Regions from separate parts of the Bacillus sp. GW823-FHT06B01 genome, predicted to be linked through region 1. Evidence: riboswitches for the same ligand, from Rfam matches in the RefSeq annotation. Region 1 holds a riboswitch; each other region holds the start of a gene.
The links. Region 1 has a riboswitch for thiamine pyrophosphate ahead of tenA (thiaminase II). Riboswitches for the same ligand answer to the same signal wherever they lie in the genome.
Positions count from the first base shown of each region.

Region 2: it holds a riboswitch for thiamine pyrophosphate, as region 1 does, so the genes downstream of both, AC1Q8N_RS25215 (MTH1187 family thiamine-binding protein) here and tenA (thiaminase II) in region 1, are expected to answer to the same signal.
Region 3: it holds a riboswitch for thiamine pyrophosphate, as region 1 does, so the genes downstream of both, tenA (thiaminase II) here and tenA (thiaminase II) in region 1, are expected to answer to the same signal.

Region 1 covers NZ_JBXAHR010000001.1:632,620-640,195, forward strand. Annotated here, with positions in the region: gene AC1Q8N_RS03390 (RNaseH domain-containing protein) at 1-217, opposite strand, end outside; gene AC1Q8N_RS03395 (homoserine dehydrogenase) at 524-1,003, opposite strand; gene AC1Q8N_RS03400 (heterocycloanthracin/sonorensin family bacteriocin) at 1,372-1,713, opposite strand; gene tenA (thiaminase II) at 2,008-2,697, opposite strand; TPP riboswitch at 2,820-2,925, opposite strand; gene ddlB (D-alanine--D-alanine ligase) at 2,998-3,912, opposite strand; gene pdxR (MocR-like pyridoxine biosynthesis transcription factor PdxR) at 3,917-5,365, opposite strand; gene AC1Q8N_RS03420 (homoserine dehydrogenase) at 5,526-6,569, opposite strand; gene AC1Q8N_RS03425 (esterase/lipase family protein) at 6,657-7,576, opposite strand, start outside.
Region 2 covers NZ_JBXAHR010000007.1:105,573-113,148, forward strand. Annotated here, with positions in the region: gene AC1Q8N_RS25210 (methyl-accepting chemotaxis protein) at 1-1,407, shown strand, start outside; TPP riboswitch at 1,469-1,570, shown strand; gene AC1Q8N_RS25215 (MTH1187 family thiamine-binding protein) at 1,671-1,991, shown strand; gene AC1Q8N_RS25220 (ABC transporter permease) at 1,963-2,736, shown strand; gene AC1Q8N_RS25225 (ABC transporter substrate-binding protein) at 2,733-3,731, shown strand; gene AC1Q8N_RS25230 (ABC transporter ATP-binding protein) at 3,728-4,477, shown strand; gene AC1Q8N_RS25235 (ABC-F family ATP-binding cassette domain-containing protein) at 4,872-6,416, shown strand; gene AC1Q8N_RS25240 (glycosyl hydrolase family 18 protein) at 6,863-7,576, opposite strand, start outside.
Region 3 covers NZ_JBXAHR010000003.1:2,186-9,761, forward strand. Annotated here, with positions in the region: gene AC1Q8N_RS13070 (DUF3965 domain-containing protein) at 19-1,170, shown strand; gene AC1Q8N_RS13075 (hypothetical protein) at 1,399-1,737, opposite strand; gene AC1Q8N_RS13080 (SH3 domain-containing protein) at 1,743-2,897, opposite strand; TPP riboswitch at 3,167-3,278, shown strand; TPP riboswitch at 3,339-3,441, shown strand; gene tenA (thiaminase II) at 3,524-4,219, shown strand; gene AC1Q8N_RS13090 (ABC transporter ATP-binding protein) at 4,188-4,937, shown strand; gene AC1Q8N_RS13095 (ABC transporter permease) at 4,937-5,689, shown strand; gene AC1Q8N_RS13100 (ABC transporter substrate-binding protein) at 5,686-6,687, shown strand; gene tenI (thiazole tautomerase TenI) at 6,698-7,318, shown strand; gene thiO (glycine oxidase ThiO) at 7,311-7,576, shown strand, end outside.

The DNA of each region.
Region 1 (7,576 bases):
CATTTAATACATATGGATTATGCTGAATAAACAATATATCAGAAAACATATCATATAATCTTTCATTCAATCGTTTCAACTTACTCGTTAATAAAAACGTCTTATAATGTATCTCTACAATATCGAGCCATTCAATAGGAAAATATATAAATGATACGCTTTCGTTTAAAAGAGGTTCTACTATATTTTTAAATGTTAACAACTTTAATTTTTCCATAAAATGATTACTTCCTTTCTTCGTTTGTCTTGATCACAAAAAGCTAGAAAAATTAACTCTTAATCTAATCGATTTATACCAAGTATTTAAAAGAAAAGTAAAAACATTCCTCCGAATAATAAATTATTAAATAGACTGATTTAATAATTAAAAGTAATTATCATATACGACACCTCTGATATTATTATTTTAATACATTAGAATTATACAATGTTATTAATGTAAGTATTTATTTTTTACAATAATTTTACAATAAAACTAAAAAAGAACACCTTAAGTCGGTGCCCTTCTTGCAAATATCAACCTTTATGTAATTGAACATACAGATAAAACTAATCCCCCAAATGTAATTGCACCTAGTAATCCTAATACAAATCCAGTTATGCAAATACAATCAGCAAGACAAATGGAAGACTGCGATAATGGAACAAATGACCTACTTGTACTCGATCCATATTGTTTTATTTTCTCATAATTCATATCTAACATTAATTGTAGACATGCTATACCTTCCTCAATAGAATAAAGAGATTCTTTTTCTAATCGATCCAATAATTTACAATTAAAAGTAATTGGAAGAGGATACCGTTTATCTAATTTCATATGTTGATAAATTAATTGTAAACGAGATAATATATTATTTTTCTTTTTTTCACATGTTACTGTGTGTTTCATTTTATTAAATTCATTCAATAACAGTGTCAATTCATCTCTGTTTCCGTATAAATCCCTTGCTATTTTTCTCTTTAGTTTGTACGAATGGATAATAGATTTAAGTTCAATCATTTTAATACACTTCCTAATAGAATTTTACTTACCTCAATATTTTAAAAATAAACAGTTCTTTTAAATCTTATTTAAAATACACTCAAGTATCTTCATTTACTATCGATTAACATTACATTAACCTTACATAGCTGTAATAATTTCTTTCGCTACCCACTAACTAGAAGCAACAGATTCCTTATTTGATGGTAAAAATATAAAAAAGCAATGATTAGGTTTTAAGTCTAGTCATTGCTTTATATATCTTATCTTGATTTACAACTAAAAATCTAAATATCATTCTTTCACTTGAATGCTACATGTGTTTTTATTAAATTCTTTAATAAAAATTATATAATACTTCACTATTGGATTCCTTTTTTCTCTTATCAATATTCATATGTTACAATAGTACCAGTTGTATCAGTAGTACCATTAAAACCACTAAAACAATTTGAACAACTACCACAGCCACCACAACCTCCGCAGCCGCCACAACCAAAACAACCGAAGCAACCAATACACCGGAATCCACCACAGCGACCTGCACAACCTCCACAACGACCACCACAACCTCCACAACGACCACCACAACCTCCACAGCGACGAACAGCATCTTCAATATAATAATATGGATATTGGTTTTGCTGGTCCCAATACACAATATTTCCAGACTGGTAATCATTAAGGCTTAACGCTTGTAGTTCTTGTTGAAACTTATTCATTTTCATGACCTCCGTTTATAAACTTCAACCTTTTCAATGCTTTCCTATATTTCTGCTCGTTAAATCTAAGTAGAAATAGCGCTATCAACTAAGTTCAATACGTACACCTACAAAGTATGACCTATCACTAGATAATGCACCTTGTTCATATACCTATTTTTAGGTTATTCTTCCCATAGGCTCATTTTTATAAATTGAAAAAAGACACACTTAGATCGATGCGTCTTTTTGCGATACTTCTTTTGTGAAATCATATACATAAGTATTATTCATACCTGTGAATAGCAATACCTCTACTCATTATCCAATTACATCTTTTACATCTGTATCCACTGGCCACTTTTCTAATGTATAAGCCATATCCCAAAATGAATATTCATATTGACTGCTAATAATAAAGTGCTGTTTCATTCGATTTCGATCTGCCTCTGTCACTTTTTCAGCTATTGTATCTAACCGTGTAATTTGTTCTTCAACTAATGTTCTGAACCAATCAGATCCATAAGCAGAAATCCATTCGTTATAAATTTGCTCTTCTGGCTGACACTCTTTTAAACGCTCACCAATTTCATAATACAACCAATAGCAAGGTAAAATTGCTGCAATGATATCGCCTAAATGTCCTTCATACGCAGCACGATACATATGTGAAGTATAAGCGTATGCAGTTGGAGCAGGGATAAAATTATCTTTCTCTTCTTGTGTTATCCCTAGTTTCTTCGCAAAGTTCTCATGTAAAGATAATTCCGCCTCGTATGTATTTTGAGCATGATGTGCCATACGAGCTGTCGTTTCTAATTCTAGAGCCTTTGCAGCTCCTAAAGTTTGTACTCTAGCGAAGTGACTCAAATAATATGAATCTTGAAGTACGTAATAGCGAAAACTAGCTAAATCTAACGTTCCTTCACCAAGTTGTTTTACAAAAGGGTGATGAAAACTAGCTTCCCAAATTGAATCTACTTCTTGACGTAATGATTGTGAAAATGTCATTTAAATCCCTCCAATAAAGTATAAAATTTAAGTATTTACCCACAGTTATTAAATCTGTAAAATAAAAAAACTTTCTTTACAAACGTAAAGAAAGTGAAATTGACAGTATTTATTCATAAAATAGTAATGTCTTCCCACTTCCCTACGCTAGTATTAACCAGATCAGGTACTAAGAGTCTCAAATTCTCATTTGATCTCAGCCTATAATAGGCCCCCCTAGTGGATAAATATTTAATTTTCGTATTGTATTCATCATAACATACTTCACGTTACTGTCAAAAGTATTCATGATAGCGCTTCTTAAAACCCTTCTTCTTTTCTTACTTTTAATGAAGTTTCAATAATCATATCTAATAGTTTACTATAATGAATACCAGCTGCATCTGCACTTTTCGGTAGTAAACTTGCTTGTGTCATCCCTGGTAATGTATTAACCTCCATTACATATGGAATTCCGTCCTTTACCATCATATCTACCCTTGCATAAACGCTGCATTTCAATGCTTTATAACAAGCCAGTGACGCTTTGTTTACACGTTCCTTCAATTCAGCTGGAAGTTCAATAACTTCTTCAATTGTACTAACATCATCATATTTTGCATTGTAATCAAAGAACTCAGCTGCATGTCGGATTGAAATAATAGGTAACTGTTTTCCATCAAAAATTGAACATGTAATCTCATCACCTTTTATATACTTCTCTATTACTACTTCAGAATCCCATTCAAATACAGTTTCCAGCATTGAAATTAATTCATCTTTATCATATACAATCTTTACCCCAACACTTGATCCACCAGAGTTTGGTTTTACCACTAACGGAAATCCTAACTTATCTAATTCATCAAGATTTAGATCCGCCATTTTTGTAAGTTCAATCCAATCGGGTGTTTCTATACCTTCAAAGCGTAAAATCTTTTTCGAAATATTTTTGTCCATACATATACCGCTAGATAACATATTGCTCCCGCTATAAGGAATACCTAAACTTTCAAGCGTGCCTTGAACCGTCCCATCTTCTCCATATTTTCCGTGTAATGCAAGCAGCGCAAAATCAATGTCTTTCGCTTTTTCGATTAAATCCATTTTTTCATTTAACGTAATTGGTACGATTTCATATTTATTTTTATCTAAATTTGCAATCATTTCATTTCCAGTCATAATTGATACTTGTTTTTCAGAGGATACTCCCCCCATAATAACGCCAATTCTCATTTCCTCAACTCCAAATTTCAGTTTTTATTGTATCACCGATTATTTTTATTCCACGAACTATTTCTTCTTCTTTCAGACGTGAAAATCCTAATCGAAAAGTAGTCGCTCCTCCTCCATCAGAATAAAAAACATCTCCAGGAGAAAATGTAACCCCTTGCTCATAACACTTTTGTAAAAGTGTGCGGGCATGAATTTTTCCTTCTAACTCTATAAATAAATGAAGTCCACCATCACCGGTCATTCTTTGAAACGGAATGTACTCGTTACACGCCCCAACAGCTAACTCATATTTTTTCTTATAAACTGATCTTGCCTTTTTTAAATATTTTTCAAAATATCCTTCATGTAAATATTGAAATAGAACAGCTTGATCTAACGTAGATGTGTGAATCGTTCTTGCTCTTTTTACACTTTCTAAATGATGAATCAGTTCTTTATCTGCGATGATCCAGCCTACACGTAAACCAGGGAAAAGTACCTTTGAAAAGCTACTAATATAAATTACATTATTACCAGCGCCAGCAAAAGTTAATAATGGTGCTAAATGTGAACCTGAATAACGTAGCTCTTCATTAAATCCATCTTCTATAATAGGAACTTTATATTTGGAGAATAATCTCATCAGTTCCGTTCTTTTCTCCGAACTCGTAACAATACCGGTTGGATTATGATAGGAAGGAATTAAATATGCGAAATCAAACTCTTTTTCACACAAACTTTTTTCTACTTCGTTCGTATCGATGCCATCTTCATTCATATTAATCCCGTGAACTTCAAGTCCATGTAAACGGAAAAGCTTCAATGCAGCATGGTGAGTTGGATTCTCACAAATAACCCGCCCTGATTTCTTCGATAACGAGGATAGCACGATGTCTAATCCTTCTGTAAATCCATTTGTAATTAAAATATCTTTGTTCGAAATATCTACACCTTTCATTTCCATATAATGAAGTAGATAATTCATTAACGGTCTATAACCTTTTGCGTATCCGTAGTTTAATACGACATCCCCTTCAATGGACATACGAGTAAGAAAAGCTCTTTTGAAATTTTCCACATCAAATAGCTTTTCGTCCGGAGCAATGCTATTAAAAACAATCATTCCTTTTTCCCAGCGAACACCATGTTTCATTAAATCTAATTCATCCGCTAATAAGGTAACGGTATTAAGTTTATTTTTCCAATCTATTTCAACAGAAGAAGTGTTCGATATATCAACCTTCGCTACAAAATTCCCTTTACCTTTAACTGCATAAATGAGTCCTTCTTGCTCTAAATCCGCATAAGCAGCGAGTACAGTATTTCTGCTCACACTTAGTAATTCACTTAGTTCCCTAGTTGAAGGGATTTTTTGATCCCCGAGCAAATGACCTTTCATAATCATCTTTTTCAAATAATCTTTCAATTGAATATAAACGGGACGATCTTTCACAACTTTAAAATCTTTAAACAATTCCTTACCCCCTGCAATCATTTTTGCATATTTATTTCATTCTCAAAAGGTCCACTACATATGTATTTTTTATAAAGGGCGGTACGGTCTTATAAAGTGGAACTTTAATCAATGGGGCTGATTATCACCCACTGATTATTATCCCTTAGTAACAGGTATTTTACTGCCTATTACTAAGGGATAAATCTTTGCGGTATAAGTTAATTACATCTTTTAAAGCTGCTGCTGCGGCTCCGCGTGGATTGGAAGCACCACCAATTGTAGTAACTTGCCCCATCGTATCTGTAAAGAATGTAATTCCTTTTTCTGTCCCATTTACTTTTGCTAGCGGATGATCTTTATCTATTTCGTACGGTTCCACATGAAGAACCACTTTACCGTCCTTATCCTTATATGCTGAAGCTATTAATTTAATATATTTATTTTGTTCTTTAGCATTTCGAATTTGTTGTTTTGTAACATGTTCGATTCCTTTTATATGTATATCAGTAAGCGTATTTTCTGTTCCCATTAAACTATTTGTCAAAAGTAACAATTTACACGCACTATCAGAACCACTTACATCTAATATTGGGTTCGTTTCAGCAATCCCTTTACTTTGCGCTTCTTTCAGTGCTTCTTCAAACGTAATATCTTCCTCATTCATTTTCGTAAGAATATAATTTGTTGTCCCATTTAATATTCCTTCTATTTTTTCAATATGGCAACCAGCTAAACTAAATTGTCCGATATCTAGTGTCGGTAGTGCAGCGGCTGTTGCACCGCTATATCGAATTCGTACATTTGCGCTTCTTGCTGCTTCATTTATTTCTCTCCAGTTTGTAACGAGCGCACCTTTAGAAATTGCTACTATATCCATCTGTTTCTCAATCGCTTGTTTCATATATTGTTTCCCTGGATTTCCATCTTTAAGATTTGTAACTGTTGATTCTACCAATACAGTACCACTTATGCTAGTTGTTGCACGTTCCTTCGGATGATACTCTAAATATTTTTCAATTGCAGCGGTACCGCCACCATACATCAATAAATGATGAAGAGATAAGCCGTCTTCATTATGTATTGCAATATTTCTCCCTAATACGCCACTTACAACTAATTGAATCCCATATGTTTCATATATATATGAATACTTTTCATTTAATAATTTTATAAACTCTCTGCCTACTGTTCCGTATCCTGATAATACAACTTGAATTTTCATAATATCCCCCCATATTTTTCTACCAAATCCCTCTTTCAATATAATATAAAGCGCTCTCGAATTCCATCGAGAGCGCTTTATTATTACCTATTTCGGTAAACGTGATAGCTTTTCAGCAATTGTTCTATAAAATTCTTGAATGCTAGAAAAACCTAACGTATCTGAAACACTTAATCCTACCATGTCGAGATGGTCCCAATTCGCTTTCGTTTCGATATGATTCCATTTTCCAACCTGTAATGGCTCATTATTATTTACAGCAACATTAGAAGATGGTGCAATCATAGAATTTGTATTTACTACACCATCATTTTGCCACCAAGAAGTATCAACTAACGGACGGTTTTCTTCATATCTCGCATAAGAACCTAAGAAAAATGCATTCCCCATCAACACTTTATTCATCGTTATATGAGGTAAATGTAAACCTGTTATAGGTGCTGCTTCTGATGCATGTCCACTATAAGATAAGTAATACACATCCGGTTGCGTCTTTACCCAATTATTTAACTCCTTTGCACCATCAGTACTTAAATCCCATTGACTAATGTCTTTTGTATTTTTCCAAATTGAACTATTTAGAATACGATTACTATATTGGAAAAAGGACTCTCCAGCATTCTTCTTTATACCCCATTGATCCAATTTAAAATCATATAACGATAAATTATTGTTTCCTCCAAAGCTTGCAGCTGTAATGAGTAACTCTTTAACGAACGGCAGCAGAAGACTACCATCCGCAAGTGTTGTACCGTTGTGAGGGGTTGCTAATGTTGTCACACTATGAACATATGATTTTCCGCCTTCAAATAGTGGTGATATTTTAGTGTCTGGGTGATCTTTCACATAATTCTTTTCTTCAAAACTACCTTCTTTTAATAGCTGTACTAATGTTCTAATCGTTTGTCCACCCATACTATGCCCAACTAAATGAACTTTATTTGTTTCACTCCAATTCGGTGCAAAACCACTATAAGTTCTACCAAAACGATTATGTCCATGTTTCT
Region 2 (7,576 bases), on a different contig from region 1:
CTACAAATCATTGATTTATCTACAGGTTTAGCAAATGTTGTTGAAGTAAGGCCGGGAGAATATTATAAACAACCAGACCTTTGGATGAAAGCATATGATAAAGTAATGAGCACAAAAAAAGCAAACATGACAGAAGTATATGAAGACGCATTAGGAACATGGGTAACGATATTAGAGCCAATTAAAGATGGAGAAGGTAATATTGTGGCACTTGTTGCAGCTGATGTAGATGCTTCTATTGTTCCTAGTACAAAAGAAAAGTTCATTATACAAGGTTTAATGTTTATTTGTATTTCTGTTTTAATTGCAACTTTTATTCAATTCTTAATTGTGCGTAACGCACTTGCTCCATTGCGAGATTTACGTGAAGGATTGCGCAAAGTCGGTGAAGGTGATTTAAGTATTAAATTAGAGGAAAGACCAGATGATATTGGTATTATTAATGCGTATTTTAATAATACCATCGAGAAGTTTAAAGGAATTATAGATAAAGTGAAGCAGACAGCAGAACAGGTTTCCTCATCTTCACAAGAATTGTCAGTGAGTACGAAAGAGAATAGCATGGCAGTTAAAGAAATCGTAAGTTCTATGGTTGAGTTAAGAGCTGGAGCTCGGTTACAAGAAACTGCAGCACCACAGTATTTAGGCGCTGTATATGAAATGGAAGATAAGATGGAAGAGATAACGAATGCTGCAGAACAAATAGCGAAAGAGTCTGAAGGTACAAAGTATCATTCAGTAAAAGGAAATGGTGTTATTGAGCAGGCGATTAATCAAATGAACATAATACAAAATGCAGTACAAGATTTATCTTCTATCATCCATTCTTTGGAAACAAGATCAAAAGAAATTAGTGATATTGTAAATGTAATTACAGGTATTTCAAATCAAACTAATTCCCTAGCTTTAAATGCTTCTATTGAAGCTTCACGTGCTGAGGCAACCGGAAAGGGATTTGCTGTTGTTGCTGATGAAGTGCGTAAATTAGCAGAGCAGACGGAAGCATCAGCAAAAGATATAGCGAAATTAATAGGGGAAACACAAGTTGAAACGGAAGAAGCTGTTGTTTCAATGCAAAAAGCTTCAAAAGAAGTAGAATCTGGAATAAAACTTGTTGAAAGTAGTGGTGCTTTCTTTGAAAAAATTTCAAAATCAGCACAATCTGTTACAAATCAAGTTAGAGTTGTTTCTAGCAATTCAAGTGATATATTGCAAAATAGCCAAAATATTGTTCGTGTTGTAAATGAACTATCACTTATTGCAAATACGTATGCAAATAGTAGTAATAATATTGAAGAAAGTATGAAAGAGCAGGAAATGTCTGTACAAGATATTGCTGAATTAGCTAGTTCTTTAAGCTGGCTTTCACAGGAGTTACAAGAGTTAATAGGGGAATTCAAAAGTTAAATGAAATGATTATACGTGCTTTTGTTTGTTCAATAAAATAAATCATGCTACAATGAAAACGAATTAAGGACCGGGGAGCCAATTGGCTGAGAGGATGTAAACAAACATCGACCCTCAACCTGATCTGGATAATGCCAGCGTAGGGAGTTACTTAAAGTGATGTAGCATATGTTATTCTATAATAACTTGCATACAAGGCTTTCCTACGCAGTAGGAAAGCCTTTTCTTGTTTTAATATTTCATTTTATAAGGGGGATTTTACTATGTCACAACAAGTTACAATTTCATTTTCAGTAGTACCACAAGCGAAGAACAAAGATGTGTATTCTGTTGTTGATAAAGCAATTGAAGTTGTACAACAATCGGGAGTTCGTTATGAAGTAGGGGCAATGGAAACAACGCTGGAAGGAGAATTAGATGTACTTCTTGATATCATTAAACGTGCGCAACAAGCTTGTGTGGATGCTGGAGCAGAAGAAGTGATTACTTCTATTAAAATCCATTATCGTCCAAGTACTGGTGTAACGATAGATGAAAAGGTTTGGAAGTACCGTGATGAATATGCAAAACCAGAAGCAATCTAAAACAATTACAACAATTTGGCTTATCCTTCTCATAGCGATATGGGAAGGATCTGTTTCATTATTTAAAATTGAACCGTGGATTTTACCGAAGCCTTCTGCCATTGTTCAAGAATTAATTGGAATGAAAGATTTACTATTACCGAATACGATGCAAACGTTACAAGAGGTTCTAATTGGACTATTTTTTGCGATTTTAATTGGGACAAGTATTGCAATTATTATGGATGTTATCCCTTTATTTCGTATTTTAATAAATCCGTTGCTTGTTATTTCGCAAACGATTCCAATCGTTGTACTTGCACCGTTATTTATTATTTGGTTTGGATATGGAATGCTACCGAAAGTAATGGTAGTAATACTCGTTTGTTTCTTCCCGATTGCGCTTAGCATTTTAGAAGGTTTTCAAACGGTAGATAAAAATATGTTGAAGTTGTTGCAAACGATGAAGGCAACGAAATGGCAAGTTTACCAGAAAGTAAAGTTTCCAGCAGTGTTGCCATACTTTTTCTCAGGTTTAAAAATTGCAGTTACATATAGCGTAATGGGAGCAATTATTGGGGAATGGCTCGGTGCAAGTGAAGGATTAGGAGTTATGCTTACAAGGGCTACAAAATCCTTTTTAACAGCCCGAGTATTTGGTGTGGCAGCAATTATTGTTATGGTGACATTATGTCTGTATTTTATCGTGGAGTTTATGGCAAGAATAACAGCACCATGGATATATAGAAAGGACGGCAGAAAATGAAAAAAGGTTTAAAAGTTATGTTGGCTGCCTTATTAGCAGTAGGTGTAGCTGGATGTAATCCGGCGAAGAAAGAAGAAAGTGCAAGTAAAGATCAAAAAGTAAAAGTAGTATTAGATTGGTTTCCGAATACGAATCATACTGGCCTATATGTAGCGCAAACGAAAGATTATTATAAAAAGCAAGGATTAGATGTAGAGATTATTCAGCCAGGTGATAATGTGACAGCGGAGCAAATGATAGCTTCCGGAAAAGCTGACTTTGCAATAAGCGCACAAGAAAATGTAACGTTGGCTCGTGTGGAAGGTATTCCTGTTGTATCTGTAGGAGCAATCATCCAACATAATACTTCAGCTTTTGCATCACTTAAAAAAGATAATATGACGTCACCAAAAGATTTTGAAGGTAAACGTTACGGCGGCTGGGGAGGACCAGCAGAAGAAGCGACGTTGAAGACAATCATGGAGAAGCATCAAGCTGATTTTAATAAAGTTGAAAAAATCATCTTAGGACAAACAGATTTCTTTAAATCAATCGGTCGTGATGCAGACTTTGAATGGATATATTACGGATGGGATGGAATTGAAGCGAAGCGCCAAGGAAAAGAGTTAAATACGATTATGGTGAAAGACTTAGACCCAGCGCTTGATTTCTATAGTCCTGTTATTATTACGAGTGAAAAACATACGAAGCAAGATAAAGACTTTGTGAAAAAGTTTATGAGTGCAACGACAGAAGGTTATAATTTTGCAATTAAAGAACCGAAAGAAGCTGCTGATATTTTAATTAAAGCAGTTCCAGATGTGAATAAAGAATTAGTACAAGAAAGTCAAAAATGGTTAAGTACGAAGTATCAAGATGATGCAAAAGTGTGGGGAGTACAGAAGGAAGAAGTTTGGACGAATTACATGAATTTCTTATATGATAACAAAGTTATTAAGAAGAAAATTGATGTGAAAGATGCCTTTACAAATGAGTTCCTTCCAAGTGAAAAATGAGTGGATTACAAATAAAAGAGATCGTAAAAGCTTTTGATGGAAAGAATGTATTGGCAAATATTAGTGCTTCTATACGAGAGGGAGAGTTCGTTTCCTTTGTAGGACCGAGTGGTTGCGGGAAAAGCACATTATTAAATATGATTGCAAATGTTGAAAATCCAACAAGTGGGAATGTAACGTATAAGGATAGGCACGTACAAGAGCAAGATGTTGTAAGTTATATGCCGCAGCAGGATTTATTACTACCGTGGCGATCAGCTTTGCAAAATATAGTTCTTCCATTGGAAATCGAAGGGAAACCGAAAAAACAAAGGCTAACAGAAGGAATGGAAGCATTAAAGCAATTTGAACTAGATGAATATGCAGACCATTATCCAGATGAATTGTCTGGTGGTATGCGTCAAAGGATTAGCTTTCTGCGCACATATTTATGTGAAAAGCCAATTATGCTACTTGATGAGCCTTTTGGAAAATTAGATGCCTTTACAAAAATGGAAGTACATAGTTGGCTTTTAAACTCTTGGCACCAAGAGAAGCAAACAATTGTTATGGTTACACATGACTTAGATGAGGCAATCTTACTGTCGGATCGCGTATTTATTTTATCTCAAAGACCAGCATCAATAGTTGGAGAGGTACAAGTGAAATTACCTAGACCAAGAACGATGGATATGTTAACATCACTTGAGTTAAAGAAGGATAAGGAAGAAATTCTGAGAGTATTAGCTCCTTATATGAAAAAATAGAAAAAGCTCTTACCAGATTTAAATATAATTGCTGGTAAGAGCTTTTTTTATAGAACATGAAAAGAATGAGAAGGAACAAAAGAAAAAATAGAGAATAGAATATAACAGAGTAGTTTATACTCTTAATATAACAAATGTTAAAGGAGTGAAAGGATAAAATGACTTTATCAACTGTTCTTCAAATGGTTTTAGCTTGATACGGGAGAAGTCTGCCCATTTTTAACGATTAAGCTAAATTGAAGACAGCAGGTAAAGAACCTTAATCCTTTTTTACGATAATATGTAATGGGTAAGGTGTATTCACCTTACCCATTTTTTATATGCACAATTAAATAAGGATTTTTACTGTGCTCTCTATTTAGCTTATGAACCCATAAGTAGAGGAGAGAAAAAAATGAGTATATTAACAGTAGAAAATTTAAGTCATTCATATGGTGAGAAAACCATTTTATATAATGCGTGTTTTCGACTATTAAAGGGCGAGCATGTTGGGTTAGTTGGGAAAAATGGAATTGGAAAATCAACCTTGTTAAGGATTTTAACAGGAGAACTTATACATGATGACGGAAACATTGAATGGTTTCCACATGTGAAGATAGGCTTTTTACAGCAACATATGGATTTACAAGAGGGGATAACAATTGAAGGATACTTACAAAGTGCATTTTCTAATTTGTATAGGATTGAATGCGAAATGTTAAAAATTGCTGAAGAAATGAATGGAGCAGGAGAAGTAGAAAAACTGTTAGTAAAGTATGGAGAATTACAAACTATATTGGAAAGCTCTAATTTCTATCAAATTCATACAGAAATTGAAGAAGTAGCAATCGGTTTAGGTTTATTTGAAATAGGGTTGAAAAAGGATGTTTCAAAGTTAAGTGGAGGACAGCGAACAAAGTTATTACTTGGGAAGCTCCTTTTAGAAAAAGCTGATGTTTTATTGCTAGATGAGCCAACAAATTATTTAGATACAGCCCATATAGAATGGTTGCAATCGTATTTGAGACTGTATGAAAAAGCTTATGTGATCATTTCACATGACGAAGTATTTTTGAACAGTATTACGAATGTTATTTATCATCTAGAAGAACGGAAAGTGAAGCGGTACGTAGGAAATTATGAAAAATTTGTGCAAAGTTATCAATTGCAAAGGAAACAATTACAATCGGCGCATGCGAAACAGCAAAAAGAAATTGCTCAGTTAGAAACATTTATTCAAAAAAATAAAATTCGAAAAGCGAAACAGGCCAAAAGTCGAGAGAAAGTATTGGAGAAAATGCAAAGGGTTGAAAAGGTTAGTCATGTACCTCGATCCCGTTTTGATTTCAATGTTTATGAGGAGCCAGTGAGTCGCATATTACAGGCTGAAAAACTAAGGATAGGATATAGTTCTCCGTTATGTCCAGAATTGAATTTGCAAGTGAAAAAAGGAGAAAAGATAGCGATTGTTGGTCATAATGGAATTGGAAAAACGACAATGTTAAAAACGTTATTAGGTCAAATAAAGCCGTTAAGCGGTTCAATTTCTGTTGGAGAACGAGTAAATCCTGCTTATTTTGCGCAGGAAGAGTTTGCTTCAGAAACAACACCATTAGAAAAAGTTTGGGCAGAACGACCAGATATGACAAAGAAAGAAGTACGCCAAGCATTAGCAAAGTGTGGATTGAAAGAAGAACATGTATTAAAACCTATTCGTTTATTAAGCGGCGGGGAACAAACGAAAGTACGTTTATGTGAACTTATCGTAACGAAAAGCAATGTTTTAATTTTAGATGAACCGACTAATCATTTGGATATAGAAACAAAGAAGTCTTTGCAGGAAGCGTTACAACAATATAAAGGAACAGTTTTACTTGTCTCACATGAGCCTTCTTTCTATGAAGCATGGATAACAAAAGTATGGAATATAGAAGAATGGGATGCTGAACGATATGAATAAAGAAAAGGCATTAGCTTGTATAAGCTAATGCCTTTTCTTTGTGATTAACATGATTTTCGAGAACTCTTACATGAGAATTGTATGAAGAAGCACTCTTATGGTGCGCTTATAAGCGTGCTTTTTCTTATGTTATGTTTATATTTAGATGCCTTTCCCTAACAGGCGACTATCTTTCTTTATATATATAGATAGTTTGAAGTGGAATAAAAATAATTCCTATATGTAAAGGATAATGTGATTAGTATAGGAAGACAATAGAACTTAAAGGAAATTCATGTAAAATTCAGATGAACTTCACATGAACTTCATATTAGAAACTAGATATAATTATAATAGGTTATTGTAATGTTAATTTGTGATTTTTCATGAAATTAAAAGTTTGAATTTAGGATAGAGCACTCAAACCTAAATTCAAACTTTAGTGAAATAATTAATGGAGGTTACGCTTAATTTTCGCTAATGGATGCATTTACAAGTTTGGCGGGAGTGCCTGTTCCTGCCCCTCCGATTGTAACGGATCCACCAGGAGGGATTTCACCATTCCATCCTGCATTCGTAATTACGTAATGATTATTTATTTTACTACTAATTTTAGAATCCCAAACTTGTGTTAAATTGCCGTTATAATCAAATTCTAATTTCCAGTTTTTAATTGGGGTCGTTCCACTATTTTTAATTACAATCGAGAAGTTGTAACCACTTCCCCAATTTGAAGTGACTGAAAAGGTAGCATTACCATTTCCACCAGGGGGTGTTGTATCAGTATCATCTGTTTTTACAATGATAGAAGTAGGCTGTGATTTATTCCCGGCAGCATCTTTTGCTATTATTGAAAATGTGTATTCGGTATTAGATTTTAAGTTTTTGATTGTAATGCTATTTGTTGTTGTACTCCATTTCTCTTCTCCGGCAGTAATTTCATATTCTGTAACTCCTACGTTATCAATAGATGCAGTCCAGTTTAATTGAACGGAGTTTGAATTTTTATTTGTAATAGCAATATTTTTTACGTTTGTTGGGGGCTCAGTATCTTTTTGAGTAATAGGTCCACCAAGTAATTCTTTTACTAACGTATCAAGCAATTTTGGTCCACTGCAACTATATTTTGGACTTGTACGGCAATCCCCGCTTAGTTCCCAAAACATCGCGCCACTTAGACC
Region 3 (7,576 bases), on a different contig from region 1:
AAAGGGAAGGGGAATTATATGAGGGCTGTACAGCGCGATCCAAATTGGAATTTGGTTACAGATACATATATAGAACCAAATAATTTCGCTGAATTATTTTCTTTGCTTGTACCTTGTCATCCGAAAGGTGAAGGGAAAGAACGAACTATATTAGTGTGGAAAGAAAAAGAATTTTATAAAGAAGAAAATTTAGCAGCATTTATCGTATATGGAATGGATAAAGTAAAAAATTTGCCGCAGTTTCATAAAGATGAAATTCCAACTCTAGTACGTATTCTTCGCTTATGCCAAGAGATTGGTTGGTATGAAGAAGCAAATACTTTTATGATAACTCAAGGACTAGCTGAGTTTGTTCACACTTCATTGGAATATGAAACGTGGGATCTTTTGACGCAAGCAGTTGCTTTAAACTATTTAATTATTAAATATCGTATTGGTGAATTGACTGATGGGGATGTAGAAATTTGGGATAGGGTTAAATTTAATGAGAAATGTATAAAGGATTGTAAACATCTATTATCTCATAAAGAAGTATTGGAATTTACATTCTTTTATATGTGTAAGAGAGCTAAATTACTATCAAAAGAGCAATTAAATAGTGATATGATGAGTCTAGCGATGTATTGTAATACGTTTGTGTATGACTTATACACACATGACCTATTACGAAAATATCGTAAGTGTACAGACTTCCTATCATATTATGGACCTAGTCAAGCGGTGTTAGCTTGTCAAAGAGCTGTACTTTCTCAAATTTCAGATCGATTAGACCCATTGAAAACTACTCATGTAGATGATTATTTATATGTAATGAAAGAAATGATGGAGCATATGACGATAGGAATAATGGATCGATATGATCATTTTATCGGGAAGTTATTATCATATGTACCATTTTTCGAAATGATTCAAGTTCCACAACATGCATATTATTGTGAAGAATTGCTGTATATTTGTAAGGGCATTGAATATAAAGAAGAAATATTACGCAATTATATATTTATACAATTACATGATTGTTTACCATCATTCTTTAAACTATTTCTTAAAAATAAACGTTATGCAACAATTCATGATATTCTGTTCTATTGGTGTGATGATGAACAAAGAATGAGCTTAGAGAAAAAATATAATCTTAGCTTTATTTATGAAAAATATGCTTGCGGATAAAGAGCATTTTCTATATAAATTAAAAAGGATCTCAAGTTTATATGAGATCCTTTTTTTATTAGTAAAGCAAGGAAAATGCAATTAAGACGAGAAATAACATTCCATAAAGGAGAAATTGTGCCGTTTTACTTCCTTGTATACCAAAAAAAGTATTTATTTTTGTGTATAAATTCAATATATATTTTATCGGATTATCTTTGAAAGATCGGTACACAGTGTCTCCTCTTTCTAAGCTTCTTGTTCGTGTTTTTTTGTATTAGGGACATGAATGTATCTAGCTATGAATAATAAAACAGCCATAAAGAATACAGGAAATACGGTAGATAAATAAAAACCATTACTAATAATATTTGTTATTAGGGCACTTAATAGAAAGATGGCGTTATATATATGAGCAATTTTTTGTTTTAGTTGTACTTGAAAGGATTCCATCATAATTTCTAAAGCAACAAAAGTAATGATAATAGATAAAAATACAGTGTTTGTATTGTAAATGATTAAACAACAGATTAAACCTAAAAAGGCGAAGTATTCAATTAAGAGAGGTATATTGATATTGCGTTGCATACAATTTACCTAACTAAATATGGCAGTGGGTTTACTGCATTTGTTTTTTCAAAATTCCATTCTCCATTGTGTAATTCAAAATGAAGATGTTGCCCGTATGAATGACCTGTGTTTCCCATATGACCTACTAATTGTCCAGCTTGTACTTGATCACCAGCTTGTACAGTGCGATCTTTCATGTGTGCATAGACTGTCGTATATAATTTCCCGTTTATTTGATGGGCGATGAACACAACATTGCCATAGCTAGCTGAATAATATGATTTCACAACTTTACCTGCAGCTGCCGCCTGGATTGAGACATTACCTTGAGCTGCAATATCTATACCATAATGCATTTGTTCCCAGCGTATATCAAAGGTTGAGCTAATTCTTCCTTGAGTAGGGAATTTGAAAACTGCTGGAATGGAAGTAGTTTGAGCCGTTTGAGCTTGTGATTGATTTTGCATCACATAATGTTTTGCTACGTATCCGTATCCTGTGCCAAAACGAATTTTATACCAAGTTCCTACAGTTTCCACTACTTGTATTTGTGTACCATTTTGTAATGAACCAAGTAGTGCACTACTTGTACTAGCGTTGCCACGTACATTAAGTTTAGGTGTTGCAACTGTGTATTTCGTATTATTTTGAACTGTGATGCCTTTTACTAACGGCTGTGAACCATTAGACACGAATGCTTTTTGTACGTAACCTGTTTTGCCATTATGTAAAATTTTATACCACTCGCCTTGTTCTTCTTGAATGGTAACGAATTTCCCATTTGGTAATACATCTAAAATTGAAGATTCTAAATTAGGTTCAGAACGAACGTTTAATGCATTGGCATTAACGATGTATTGATTATTAGATTGAAGTTTGTTTTTTAGTAGAATAGCATCTTTTTGTACGTAACCTACTTTATTATTAACAGATACTTTATACCAGCCATTAGTTGTTTCAAGTATGTTCACTTTCGTATTAAAGCGAATTGTATCAATTGAAGAGCTATTTGCGTTATCTTTTGTATGTAAGGCTACTTGATCGACTTTGACATATCCAGTTTTCACATTAGATAATTGTTCAGCGTTGGCTGTTTGTACATTTGTTTCTCCCATAGAAGGAAGTAAAGAGGCAATTGCGACAGTAGTTGCTGTTAAAGCAGTAGCTTTCATATTCATATAATAGAGACCTCCTCTAGTTGTATAGTTGTAATTTTATTATAGTATAAAGATATAATATAGTGGGTGTATTCACATAAATGTAATATGAACTCAATATAAAAATAAATTTTTTAAGGATAATGATTCCTTTTTATCCAATTAATTAGGATAATAATTTCTAACATAGAATATAAGTATTATATAGTTTTGTTATTTCGTTGACAATTGGGAAAATTAAAACAGTTGATGGTGTCTTATTACGATGTTATACTGACAGTGTTAATTTCATAGTTTGCTAGGAGAGCTGGTGTTGCCAGCTGAGAGTAGGCCGTAAGCCTTTGATCCTTTTCATTACCTGATCTAGATTATGCTAGCGTAGGGAAGCAATTCGGACACTAATAATGAGTCCCCGTTTCTTTGCGTATAGAAACGGGGCTTTTTTGTTTGAAAATTTCATATTGAAACCACTAGGGGTGCTTGTTGTGCTGAGAGAGGAATAATCCTTAACCCTTACAGACCTGATCTAGGTAATACTAGCGAAGGGAAGTGGAACAACGAATAAATTATAATTTTATTTGCTGTAACCACTTCTTATTTAGAAGTGGTTTTTTATTTAGATATATAAATTGAAAGGGGATAGCGAAATGAAATTTTGCGATAGATTATTAGAAACTGTACAACCAGTTTGGGAGATGAGCCATAATCATCCGTTTGTAGTAGGTATGGGAGATGGCACATTAGAAAAAGATAAGTTTCAGTATTATATTATTCAAGATTATTTATATTTGTTAGATTATGCAAAGCTATATGCGATTGGTGTTGTAAAAGCAACGAATCCACAAGTAATGGGGAAATTTGCTGAACAAATTGATGGCATATTAAATGGAGAAATGACGATCCATAAACAATATGCAAAAAGACTTGGTATTTCTATAGAGGAGATAGAATCTGCAAAACCATCTGCTAAAAATTTAGCCTATACAAATTACATGATGTCTGTATCTCAAAATGGCACACTTGCGGAATTAATAGCAGCACTTCTTCCATGTATGTGGAGTTACTGGGAAATTGGAAAGCGTTTAAACGATATTCCTGGAGCAAGAGATCATGAGTTCTTTGGTGAGTGGATTCAAGGATATAGTTCAGAAGAATACGGTAGCCTTTGTATTTGGTTAATAGATTTATTAAATGAAATGGCAGTTGGAAAGTCTGACAAAGAGCTAGATCGATTAGAGGAGATATTCCTATATTCCAGTCGATTTGAATATTTATTCTGGGATATGTCCTATCGTAAGGAGATGTGGGGATTTGAGGAGCAAGAACATACTACAGTTTCATAATGTTTCTTTTCATTATGATGAGAAACCAATCATCAATGAATTAAATGCTTCTATACAAGATAAAGAGTTTGTAAGTATTATTGGACCGAGTGGATGCGGCAAAAGTACTCTATTTCGCCTTATTACAGGTTTAGAAGAAGCAAGTACGGGACAGATAGAGCTGACAGAAATAAAGAGCCATCCTGTAGGGTATATGCCCCAAAAAGATATGCTCCTGCCATGGAGAACGATTATTGAGAATGCTGCCCTACCGCTAGAGTGCCAAGGTGTACAGAAGAAAGAAGCACAAATAAAGGCAAAGGAACTGTTACATAAATTTGGCTTACAAGGGTATGAGACAAAATATCCGAAAGATTTATCTGGTGGTATGAGACAACGCGTATCTTTTATTCGAACTTTATTAACAGGCGGGGAGATATTGTTGTTAGATGAACCGTTTAGCGCGTTGGACGCTTTAACGAAGGCATCTTTGCAAGAATGGCTGTTTGAACAATGGAAAGAGTGGGAAAAAACAATTTTATTTATCACTCATGATGTGGAAGAAGCGTTGTTTCTTTCTAATCGAATTTTAGTAGTAGAGCAGCAACCGATAACTACTTTAACCGAGAGGGTTGTACCACTTGATTGTAATCGAATAAGAAAAGATTTATATAAGCCTGAAGTGTTAGCGCTTAAAGATGAGCTTCTTAGTATGTTACAAAGGCAGGTACTCGTATGATGAACCGGTTGAAGGAGCTATTACCTGCCCTTACACTTTCTAGTATTTTACTTGTCATGTGGGAAATTGGCGCAAGAATTGTAGACGAAATGTACATTTTACCGTCACCGTCTGCAATTGTGATGAAGATCTGGAAACTAAAAGATATATTATTTACGGTTCATTTGCCGGCAACCTTATCGGTCGTTTTAATAGGTGTGGCTATTTCTATCGTACTTGGGGTAGGGCTAGCGATGTTAATGAATGCGAGTAATTGGATGGAGAGAGCATTTTATCCACTATTAGTTGCCTCACAAACGGTTCCGATTACAGCGCTTGCTCCGCTCTTCGTTTTATGGTTTGGATATACGATCTGGAGTAAGGTTGTTGTTACTGTTTTAATTACGTTTTTCCCAATCGCGGTCAATACGTATGATGGACTACGCAGTACGAAAAAAGAATGGGAGGAGCTATTAGTTACGTATGGGGCAACGAAAAAAGATGTTTTTCTTAAATTAAAATTGCCGTCTGCTCTTCCTTATTTTTTCTCAGCTTTAAAAATTGCAGTTCCGCTTAGTGTAATTGGGGCAGCAATTGGTGAATGGCTCGGTGCACAAGCTGGGCTAGGGTATTTCAGTAAAAGAATGATGACGCAGTTAGACGGCGCAGGTGTATTTGCACCCATTGTATTGTTATCATTATTAGCTATTTTCTTCGTCATACTTATTTCGATTTTAGAAAAGAAATTTATTAGTTGGAGGAAGCATTCATGAAATTTTTAAAACGCATCTTTGTGTTGACATTATTCGTTGCAATGATTGCTGGATGTTCTAGTAATTCTGCATCAGATAAGAATAAAAAAGAAAAAGAAATAACAGTCATGCTTGATTGGTACCCAAATGCGGTACATAGCTTTATTTATGCGGCGATTGAAAAAGGCTACTTTAAAGAAGAAGGAGTAAAGGTGAATATTAAATTCCCTTCCAATCCGACTGATCCATTAACTTTAGCAGCTGCAGGAAAAGTAACGGTTGGCTTATATTATCAGCCAGACGTTGTCATGGCAAAAGCAAATGAACAAATTCCAGTGAAATCAATTGGAGCTGTCGTACGTTCACCATTAAATCATGTTGTATCGCTGAAATCAGCAGGCATTCAATCGCCAAAAGATTTAGAGGGGAAAACAGTTGGCTATTCTGGAACACCTTTAAGTGAGATGTATTTAAAAACTATGGTAAAAGAAGCTGGTGGTAATCCAGATACAGTGAAAGTAGTCGATGTTGGCTTTGATTTAGTACCGGCACTAATTACGAAAAAAGTGGATGCGGTAACAGGGGCATATATTAACCATGAAGTACCTGTTATGCGTCATGAAGGTCATGAACCAGCATACTTTAATCCAGCTGATTACGGTGTACCAAACTATCATGAGCTTGTATTTGTAACAGGTGATAAAACGTTGAAAAAAGATAAAGAAGCGTTGCAAGCCTTCTTACGTGGTACGAAAAAAGGCTATGATTTCATGAAGAAAAATCCGGATGAAGCATTAAATATTTTATTAAATCATCAAGAAAAAGAAAACTTCCCGCTTGTACCAGAAGTTGAAAAAGAAAGTATGAAAATTTTATTAGAGAAGATGGAAACGAAAGATGAACCATTCTTATCGGATTCAAAAGAGTCATGGGAGAAACAAAATAAATGGCTGAAAGATAAAGGAATGACGAAAGAAATCGTTCCGGCCGATGAGTTATTCGAAAATATTTTAAAGTAGGCGAATGAATATGAAAAATGAGCTTCATGTAATCTCAAATGGTCACATGTCATTCGAAGAGTTAGTGAATGTAGCGATGCAAATTGAAAGTGAGATTGACTATTTGCATATTCGTGAGCGTGAGAAAAGTACGAAGGATTTGTATGAAGGTGTGGAAAGTCTTTTGAAGAAAGGCTTTCCGGCATCAAAAATAGTGATAAATGATCGAATTGATATCGCTATTTTATTAAACATTCCGCGCGTGCAGCTAGGATATCGAAGCGCAAATGTAAGGTCAGTGAAAGAAAAGTTTTCTTATTTGCATGTCGGCTATTCTGTACATTCTTTAGAAGAGGCAATCGATGCATTTAAGAATGGAGCGGATTCACTCGTCTATGGTCATGTATTTCCGACAGATTGTAAAAAAGGTGTGCCAGCGAGAGGGCTTGAAGAAGTTTCAGACATTGCAAAGTGTTTATCCATACCGATTACAGCAATTGGAGGAATCACCACGGAAAACACAGGGGATGTTCTTACTAACGGTGTCAGTGGTATTGCTGTTATGTCTGGGATTATAAGTAGTAGTAACCCGTATAGCAAAGCGAAATCTTATAAGGAATCAATAAGAAAGTGGGCGGAAAAACATGTGTAAGAAGTATGATGTAGCGATAATTGGCGGTGGTGTAATCGGTAGTTCAGTTGCACATTTTCTAGCAGAAAGAGGACATAAAGTAGCGATTATAGAGAAGCAAAGAATTGCATCTGAAGCCTCGAAAGCAGCCGCTGGTTTACTTGGGGTTCAGGCGGAATGGGATGCATATGACCCACTATTTGAACTTGCGAGAGAAAGCCGTGCTATATTTCCACAACTTGCAGCAGTTTTACGTGAAAAAACAGGCATCGATATTGG